3 regions of the Rhizobium sp. ZW T2_16 genome follow, and region 1 is predicted to be linked to each of the others. Evidence: predicted binding sites of a transcription regulator. Region 1 holds the regulator's gene; each other region holds the start of a gene.
What was found. Region 1 encodes LexA, which represses DNA repair genes until DNA is damaged. Its sites were predicted from a motif close to TGTTCNNNNTGTGTTCNG; they were not measured.

Region 1 (3,277 bases):
GGCCGGGCTTGCTGCGATGTTGTTGATGCCCTTCGGCCTCGATGCTCCCTTCATCGGGATCATGGCCTGGAGCCTCGAATGGGTCATCTTGATCGCGAAGCATGTAGCGGGATGGGGCGGGGACATTGTCGTCGGAGAACAGCACCCCTGGTTTTTGCCGCTTGGGGTCTGCGGTTTTCTGCTACTGACGCTCCTCAGGACACGGCTTCGCTATTCGGGCTTACCTTTCCTGTTTACCGCTGCGGCCCTGTTCTGGGTGGGGGTGCAACACGCCCAATCAAGTCTTCTCATCGCTGAAGATGGGAACCTCGTTGCTTATCGAGATGCAGAACGTGCTGCCGCCAACAGGAAACGTCCCTCCGAGTTCGTCTATGGGCAGTGGATGTATGCGCGACAGCTTCCAGTGCTGGCTATGCCGGAGATGTTGGAAAGTGAAATTCTAAAAAATATGCCGGGTTCTTCCAGTGAAAGACTTCCGGAACACGTTCTGATCGAAGCGCAGCGACTGATGAAGGAGGCAGGGAGTGTCAGATTCTCATGTCAGCTCAAGGCCTGGTGCGCATTCATGTCACCGGAAGGTGTTTTGGTCGTTGTTGTTGATGATGGCCGTTATGCCGGAGCGGCTTGCGACGTTGCCGGCCTTGTTATCGCGCCGCGTGCGCGTTTCCATTCCTGTCGGTCTGGTACCCCGATGCTGAGCGGCGCCAGCCTGCGCAAGACAGGGTCAATTGAAATCGATCTTTCCGGGGCGGCGGCAGCCGGAAAATGGAGTGTCACGACAGCAATGGCTGGCACGGTTCGCCCATGGACCATTCATCGCCAATACGACTGGCGACGCAATCTCTATGACCCGTATCTGCCGGAATGGATTTCCAAACCAAAATCGAGTGGCCGTCTTGAGGCGCAGTTTGCTGTCTCAGATCAAGCAGGAACGGATTATCGATCAGAAGCGCCAACTGATGTTGGCAACAATTCCGGTGTCAGTGATAACGGCGAATGAGGCCGACGAGCCTGCCCTGGACCTTGACCCGATCCGGTGGAAAAATTCGTGTCTCGTAAGCCGGGTTTGCCGCTTCCAGCGCAATCGAGCCACCCTTGCGGCGGAAGCGCTTGAGTGTGGCCTCTTCATCATCCACGAGTGCAACGACGATATCGCCCGGATTGGCGGTGTTGCCGTTGCGAATGATGACGGTGTCGCCATCCAGAATTCCGGCCTCGATCATCGAGTCGCCCTTGACTTCAAGCGCATAATGCTCGCCGGATCCCAACATCTCTACGGGGACGGAAATGTCGTGGGTATTATTCTGAATTGCCGAGATCGGTACGCCGGCGGCGATGCGGCCCATGACCGGCACGCTTGCAGACGCGCTGTCATTGGCGGAGACAGGCGGGGCAGCAGGCGTCGCCGGCTTCTTGCCAAGGCTTCCCTCGATCACGCTCGGTGAAAAACCGCGTTTCGGCTGCAGCGTGGGAACATAGGCTTCGGGAAGCTTGATGACCTCGAGTGCGCGCGCTCTGTTGGGGAGACGGCGAATGAAACCGCGCTCTTCAAGTGCCGTGATGAGCCGATGGATGCCCGACTTCGACGCAAGGTCGAGAGCGTCCTTCATTTCATCGAAAGACGGAGGTACGCCCGACTCCTTCATCCGTTCGTGAATGAACAAAAGCAGTTCCTGTTGCTTGCGAGTCAGCATGTGAGGCGCACCTTCAGATTTGAAACAAATGCAGAACGAACACTATATGTTCCATATGTGTTCCGCAAGTCCTTAAATTTTCGTGACAATATAATCAGTTTCTTGGATGCCGAATGACGTTCTCAGTCGGAATCTACTTGCGCTCCCCGGCGGTCTGCCCAATCTACGCCTAGCGGATCAGAAGTCTGGGGGACATGTGTGACTGCTAGGAATATCGATCATCTCGTTTTGCCTGTTGGAAATCTCGGCAAGGCACGCGAGCGGCTGTCGTCTTTGGGTTTCACTGTCGCGCCTGACGGCGTGCATCCCTTCGGTACGGCCAATGCCTGTGTTTTTTTTGAAGACGGTACCTATCTGGAGCCACTGGCTGTTGCGGACAGGCGCAAGGCGGGGGCTCATGCCAAGAAAGGCAATGTCTTTGTCGAGCGCGATCTGGCTTATCGCGGTCGCCGCGGACGTGAAGGCTTGTCGGCCATCGTGGTCTCCAGTGAAGACGCGTCGAACGATCATCGGCATTATGTCGCGGCCGGAATTTCCGGCGGTGAGCCCCTCGAATTCGGCAGAGCTGTAAAGTCTCCGGACGGTGACGAGGTCGAAGCTCGTTTCCAGCTTGCTTTTGCCGCGATGGATGGTGCGGCTGATTTCTTTACTTTCTCCTGCCAGCGGCTGGTATCTTTCCCTCAGGATATGGCTGAATTGCGTATCCATGCCAATTCGGTTGCCGGTTTGAAGGAAGTCATTTTGGCAAGTGATGATCCGCATGCTTCGGTTGCCTTTTTTGACAATGTGCTGCGAGCGCCGGGTATCGAAGTTGAAGGTGGACTGGTGTTCCAGGCTGAAACGGGAGCCGTGCGCGTTCTCAGGCGCGAGCAAATTGCGCATGACTTCGGTCTTCCTATCGAAGGGGTGGCAGCCGGGTTGGTAGGGGAGGCCGTGATCTTTCGCAGTCTTGATCTGGCCGTGACAGAGATCATCCTTGCTGCTAATGACGTCGCATTCATTCGCCGGGATGGTCGCGTTCTCGTGTCGCCGTCGCCCGGCCAAGGCGTTTTGTTCGGCTTCGAGGAATAGTAGAATGGCAGTCTCCCCCAATTCAGAAGTTTCGGTCGGCGAAGGCGACAAAAAGGTCGTATTCTCCAATGCAGGCCGGCTTTCGCTGATCGCGGGGCCTTGCCAGATGGAAAGCCGTGATCATGCCTTCATGATCGCCGGCACGATGAGCGAGCTCTGCGGCAAGCTCGGCATCGGGCTGGTCTACAAGTCCTCCTTTGACAAGGCCAACCGTACGTCGATCTCCGGCAAGCGCGGCATCGGACTTGAAAATGCGATGGAGATTTTTGCCGACCTGAAGAAGGAATTCGGCTTCCCGGTCCTGAGCGACATCCATACGGAAGAGCAGTGCGGGCTTGTTGCGCCAACCGTCGACATCCTGCAGATCCCGGCCTTTCTGTCGCGTCAGACCGATCTTCTGGTCGCAGCCGCCAAGACCGGCCGGGCGATCAACGTCAAGAAAGGCCAGTTCCTGGCCCCCTGGGACATGAAGAACGTCCAGGCGAAATTTACCGAGAGCGGTAATCCTAACG
Region 2 (3,277 bases), on a different contig from region 1:
ACACGCTCGTTCGCCATCATCAGATGGGCATTGAGCGCATTGCGCAGCTTGAACGGTTGCCACTCGCGGGTCAGATCGGCGTGGATGACCTGGCCCCTCGCATGAACACCTGAATCGGTACGGCCTGCCCCGCGAACAGATACCGTTTCGCCGGTGAGCGACAGGATGCCGTTCTGCAGGGCAGCCTGTACGGAATGGCCGTTTTCCTGCATCTGCCAGCCGACATAGGATGTGCCGTCATATTCGACGGTCATGCGGAACCGCGGCATCAGGCAGCCCCGACCGGAAGTTTGGTGCCCTTGGGCAGATGCGTGCCGCGCAGGAAATCGGCCGCATCCAGCGGCTTGCCGCCCGCCTTCTGCAGGCGGGTGAGCTTCACGGCGCCCTCGCCGCAGGCAACGATCAGCGTATCGTCGAGAAGCTCTCCGGCGGCACCGCTTCCTTCTCCGATGGCAGAGCTGAGAACCTTGATACGTTCAGGCTTGCCGTTGATCTCGGCTTCGAACCATGCGCCCGGGAAAGGCGAGAGACCACGGATATGGTTATGAACGTCACGCGCCGGCTTGGAGAAATCTATGCGGGTTTCGGCCTTGTCGATCTTGGCGGCGTAAAGGACGCCCTCTTCCGGCTGCGGCGTCAGCGGCAGGTCGTCGGCTTCGAGCTTTTCCATCGCCTCGACCATGGCGCGGGCGCCGACGAGCATGAGCTTGTCATGCAGTTCGCCGGCCGTCATCGCTTGCGTGATCTCAACTTCTCTCGTCAGCGCCATCGGGCCGGTATCAAGTCCCTTTTCCATCTTCATCACGATCATGCCGGTCTTCTCGTCGCCGGCCATGATGGCGCGCTGGATCGGCGCTGCACCGCGCCAGCGCGGCAAGAGCGAAGCGTGGCCATTATAGCAACCGAGCTTCGTGCCTTCGAGGATCGCCACCGGCAGAAGCAGGCCATAGGCCACAACGACCGCGACATCCGCGTCGAAATCGCGAAATGTCTGGCGATCTTCTTCCGCCTTGAAATTCAACGGTGTGAGAACCGGAATACCGAGCAGTTCGGCGGCCTGATGCACCGGCGATTTGGTCAGATCAAGCCCGCGGCGACCGGCCGGGCGCGGCGGTTGGGTGTAAACCGCAACGATCTCGTGGCCGGCCTGCTTGAGGTTCTGCAATGTCGGCACGGAAAAATCCGGCGTGCCCATGAAGATGATGCGAAGTGACATGGGACTTCTCGCGCCTCGCGGACGCGCCTTCCGTTTTCAGTCAGGTAGACCGAGACCTAAACAGCCTTGCCCTTGGCAAGCTTGGTGAACCTCTTGATTACCATGTCACGCTTCAGCCGCGAGATGTGGTCGATGAAAAGCACGCCGTTCAGATGGTCGATCTCATGCTGCAGGCAGGTGGCAAGCAAGCCGTCCGCTTCGAGCATATGTTCCTTGCCGTCGCGCCCGACATATTTCACGCCGATCGTAGCCGGTCGCTCGACCTCGGCATAATAATCCGGGATCGAAAGGCAGCCTTCTTCGTAAACCGAGAGCTCATCCGAAGATTTGACGATCTGCGGGTTGATGAAGACCTGCGGGTTCTTCTCTTCGTCCTCGCGCGACACGTCGATTACGAGCATTTGCTTCGGCACGCCGATCTGGATCGCGGCGAGACCGATGCCCGGCGCGTCATACATGGTTTCGAGCATGTCATCGGCGAGCTTGAGAAGCTCGGCGTTAACGGTTTCGATGGGCGCCGAAACCTGCCTAAGAAGCGGATCGGGAAGGATGATGAGCGGCTTGATTGTCATGCCGCCCCCATAGCGCATCTTTTGCGTCGATGGAACAGGTATGCAGCATGCTTCTTGGCGTATGTTCACGTTTTGATCTTTCGTTGCTAATGCAATCTGCTAGAGTGGCGCCATGAGAGAGATCCTTGCCCATATCCTGCCGCCTGATTTTGTACTACCAATCCTGCTCATAGGAGCAGTTCTCGCCGTTCTGGCGGTCATCATCGCGCTTTTCGCCATCCTTCGCGGCGGCCGCCAACGCGAAGAGATGACGCAGCGCACGATGGATGCGGAAGCGCGCCTGGCCGAACTGGTGCGGATGCAAGGCGAGATGCACGGGCGTGTCGCCGCCATGGCCGAGACGATCACCAGCCGTCAGGCCGAACTCAATCATGCCGTCAACCAGCGGCTCGATGGCATGACCCACAGGCTGGGCTCGACGATTACCGAACAGACCAAATCGACGCATGAAAACCTGCGTAAGCTGCAGGAGCGGCTGGCCGTCATCGATGCGGCACAGAACAATATCCAGACGCTGGCCAAGGATGTCGTTGGTCTGCAGGCGATCCTTTCCAACAAGCAGACGCGCGGAGCATTCGGCCAGGGCCGGATGGAGACGATCGTGGCCGACGGCCTGCCGCACGGGGCTTATTCCTTCCAGTCGCCGCTTTCCAACGGAACGCGACCGGATTGCGTGATCCGTATGCCGAACGGCGCACCGCCGCTGGTGATCGACGCCAAATTCCCGCTCGAAGCGTGGACTGCGTTTCGCGAGGCCGCCTCGCCCGACGCGCGGCGTGCTGCCGCCCAGCAGTTCCGGCGAGATATGGACGTCCATATCAGGGACGTCTCGGAAAAATACCTGATTGCCGGCGAAACACAGGATACCGTGCTTCTTTTCGTGCCGTCGGAATCGATCTTTGCCGAGATCCACGAGCATTTCGATGCGGTGGTGCAGAAGGCTCAGCGCTCCCGCGTGGTGATCGTCTCGCCCTCACTGCTGCTTCTATCGATCCAGGTCATTCAGGCCGTGCTGAGAGACCAGCGAATGCGCGAGCAGGCGCATCTGATTCAGGGCGAGGTCGGCCTGCTGATGGAGGATTTGACGCGGCTAGATGACAGAACGCGCAAGCTGCAGTCGCATTTCCTTGCCGCGGAAAAGGATGTCGAGCAGATACTGACCTCTACCGAGAAACTGACCCGACGTGGCAACCGGATTACTTCGCTGGAGCTGGAAGCACCCGCGAAAGCCGAGCAATCGGCAGATGCACCGCCGCCGAAATCGGTCGAGAGCCGTACAGGTCTTCTGCGGCTTCGGGTAGTTGACGAGGACTAGTGCCGTCGGGCAGTGTCCGCGCATATCAACACGCATGGCAGGGCACTTCATGATCACCGTCTTCGGCTCCATCAATATGGATCTTATCGCCACAACGGCAGAATTGCCCAAGCCGGGCGAGACGGTTCCAGGTCAGACATTCTCGACGGCCGCTGGTGGCAAAGGCGCCAATCA
Region 3 (3,277 bases), 740 kb from region 1:
GCCAGGCGGAGGTTTCGAAGAACTGCAGCAGTGTTGCCGGAATGAAGCGGGTGCGGGCGGCATAGACATGCCGGTCGCCCTGCGAATGCTGTCCATGAACGAAGAAGCGCTGCGGTGTGATGACGTGGAGATGATCCTTGGCGCGGGTCATCGCCACGTAAAGCAGGCGGCGTTCCTCCTCGATCTCGGCCGTCGATCCGACGCCGAGATCGGATGGGATGCAACCGTCGACGCAGTTCAGCAGGAAGACCGAGCGCCATTCCTGTCCTTTGGCCGAGTGAATGGTCGAGAGGATCATGTAATCCTCATCGAGCAGCGGCACACCAGCCTGATCGCTGGTCGCATCCGGCGGATCAAGCGTCAGTTCGGTGAGGAACCGTTCGCGCGAGGCGTAACCCGAGGCGATCTGTTCGAGTTGCAGAAGGTCCGCCTTGCGGGTCTCCGCATCTTCATGGACGCGTTCGAGATGCGGCTGGTACCATTCGCGCGCCGTGCCGATTTCCGCCGGCCAGCCTTCGTTTTTGCGGATGGCGGTCAGCATTTCGATGAAGGCAGGCCAGTCTGCTCCGGAACGGGGCGGGGCGGGGATTTCCTGCAGGGCCGCGAGCGGCTCCGGATCGGTCGCGATTGCATCGAGGATCTTGCCGGCAGTTTGCGGACCGATGCCGGGGATGAGCTGCATCAGCCGGAAACCGGCAACGCGGTCGCGCGGGTTCTGGGCGAAACGCAGCGCCGCCAGCATGTCCTTCACATGGGCGCTGTCCAAAAACTTCAAGCCGCCGAATTTGACGAAGGGAATGTTGCGGCGGGTGAGTTCCACTTCCAGCGGGCCGGAATGGTGCGAGGCGCGAAACAGCACGGCCTGCTGTTTGAGCGTCATGCCGGTCTCGCGGTTTTCCAGCACCTTTTCGACAATGTAATTGGCCTGCTCCGTCTCGTCCTTGACGGCAACGAGGCGAGGGCGCTCTTCCGACTGGCGGTCGGTCCAGAGGTTCTTGGTAAAGCGTTCGCGCGCAAGCTCGATCACGCCGTTTGCCGCAGCAAGGATAGTGTTCGTCGACCGATAATTGCGGTCCAGCGTGACGATATTGGCCGGCGGATCGAATGTATTGGGGAAGTCGAGAATGTTGCGGATCGTCGCGGCGCGGAAGGAATAGATGGACTGCGCATCATCACCGACGACGGTCAGGCCGCGGCCGCCGGGTTTCAGGCCCATCAGGATCGAGGATTGCAGCCGGTTAGTATCCTGATATTCATCGACCATGACGTGGTCGAAGCGGGCGCCAACATCCTCGGCGATAGACGGTTCGCTCATCATCTGCGCCCAGTAGAGCAGCAGGTCGTCGTAATCGAGGACGTTCTGGGTCTGCTTGGCTTCCACATAGGATGCGAAGAGTTCGCGCAGCTGTTTTTCCCAGGCCTGGCACCATGGGAACGAGGTTTTCAGTACTTCGTCGAGCGGTGTTTCGGAATTGACCGCACGGGAGTAGATGGCGAGGCAGGTGCCCTTGGTCGGGAACCGGCTTTCCATCTTGGAGAAACCCAGCTCGTGGCGCACGAGGTTCATCAGGTCGGCGGAATCTTCCCGGTCGTGAATGGTGAAATCCGGGTCGAGGCCGATCTGGTAGGCATAGATGCGCAACAAGCGCGAGCCGATGCCGTGAAACGTGCCGGCCCAGGCGAGCGCATCGGACATGATGCCGCCATTCGCGCCCATAACCTGCTTGCAGATGCGTTCGACACGGCGGCCCATTTCGGTGGCCGCGCGGCGGGAAAAGGTCATCAGCAGAATGCGGCGCGGATCGGCGCCCGAGACGATCAGGTGGGCAACGCGATGTGCGAGCGTGTTGGTCTTGCCTGAGCCGGCACCGGCGATCACCAGAAGCGGACCGGCAGGACCGCCATTCGGGACGTCCGAACCATGCTCGACCGCACGGCGCTGGGCGTCATTCAGTTTTTCCAGATAGGCGACCGACATCAAATTCCGCACGTTGTTCCCGATGTGTTCGTTAGCTGTAACTGATTCGCTCGGGAACAGGCATATGGTGCTGTGGAGAGAGGAGGTAGTGGTGAAGGCAGGATTGGGATGAGCGGCGTTCAGGTGTCTGTCAGGGTCAAGGCGCAATCGGGGCCGGCATCGATCAGACCAGGGACGCACCGCTACAAGCCAGTTTGTTTTTTCACCAGCCAACCTTCATTCCGCTAGATTTTTTTAGCTGATCGAGATGTTTCGATCGGATGTTTATCTTTTTGTTTTTATTGTTTTAATAGTGATTTGTTGTGTCGATTTCTCTGGATTAAACTTGACCAGCCTTGTCCTGTTTGGATATGAGAACACCGTGAGTTTTCCACGGAGGCGATCTTGAAAACTTCTTCTTTCCTGGCAGGCGTAGCGCCCGCCTTTTCCGTTTTTGCTATTTCCGTCCTGTCTCTTTCGTCGCCGGCATCAGCCCAGGTGGCTGACAGCCTCACCATTTACAACGCCCAGCACGAAGGGCTGACCAAGGAATGGGTGGACGCCTTTACCGAAGAGACTGGTATCGTCGTGACCGTTCGCAATGGTGGCGACATGGAAATCGCCAACCAGATCGTACAGGAGGGGGCAAACTCTCCGGCAGACGTATTCCTCACCGAGAACTCGCCGGCGATGGCGCTGGTGGATGGCAAGGGCCTGTTCGAGCCAATCGACAAGGCCACGCTCGATCAGGTGCCGGAACAGTTTCGCCCGGCGAATGGCCATTGGACGGGCATTGCCGCTCGCTCCACGGTCTTTGCCTACGACAAGACGAAGCTCTCTGAAGACAAGCTGCCGAAATCGCTGCTGGATCTGGCCAAGCCTGAATGGAAGGGTCGTTGGGCAGCATCTCCGTCGGGTGCCGATTTCCAGGCGATCGTCGGTGCCCTGCTGCAGTTGAAGGGCGAAGAAGCGACTGCGGCATGGCTGAAGGGCATGAAGGAAAACTTCACCTCCATCCGCGGCAACTCGACGGCGATGAAGGCGGTCAATGCCGGCCAAATCGAAGGCGCGGTGATCTATCACTATTATTATTTCAGTGACCAGGCGAAGACCGGCGAGAACAGCAAGAACGTCTCGCTGCACTATTTCAAGAACCAGGATCCGGGCGCTTTCGTCTCGATTTCGGGCGGTGGCATTCTCGCATCCTCCAAGCACAAGCAGCAGGCGCAGGCTTTCCTCAAATGGGTTGCCGGCAAGGGCGGCCAGAAGATCCTGCGTGACGGCACCTCGTTCGAATATGCCGTCGACAAGGACGAAGCC

Region 2: a site for LexA is predicted at 1,851-1,868, ahead of ACI3K0_RS11005 (DNA recombination protein RmuC). Genes of this name have one in related genera too.
Region 3: a site for LexA is predicted at 1,993-2,010, ahead of ACI3K0_RS04820 (ATP-dependent helicase). Genes of this name have one in related genera too.

Annotation. Positions count from the first base shown of each region.
Region 1 is NZ_JBJDRG010000001.1:239,100-242,376, reverse strand. Features, by position in the region: gene ACI3K0_RS01165 (ComEC/Rec2 family competence protein) at 1-1,000, shown strand, start outside; gene lexA (transcriptional repressor LexA) at 981-1,694, opposite strand; gene ACI3K0_RS01155 (VOC family protein) at 1,893-2,765, shown strand; gene kdsA (3-deoxy-8-phosphooctulonate synthase) at 2,770-3,277, shown strand, end outside.
Region 2 is NZ_JBJDRG010000003.1:224,044-227,320, forward strand. Features, by position in the region: gene truA (tRNA pseudouridine(38-40) synthase TruA) at 1-269, opposite strand, end outside; gene fmt (methionyl-tRNA formyltransferase) at 269-1,216, opposite strand; gene def (peptide deformylase) at 1,273-1,788, opposite strand; gene ACI3K0_RS11005 (DNA recombination protein RmuC) at 1,901-3,103, shown strand; gene ACI3K0_RS11010 (ribokinase) at 3,153-3,277, shown strand, end outside.
Region 3 is NZ_JBJDRG010000001.1:976,805-980,081, reverse strand. Features, by position in the region: gene ACI3K0_RS04820 (ATP-dependent helicase) at 1-1,978, opposite strand, end outside; gene ACI3K0_RS04815 (iron ABC transporter substrate-binding protein) at 2,417-3,277, shown strand, end outside.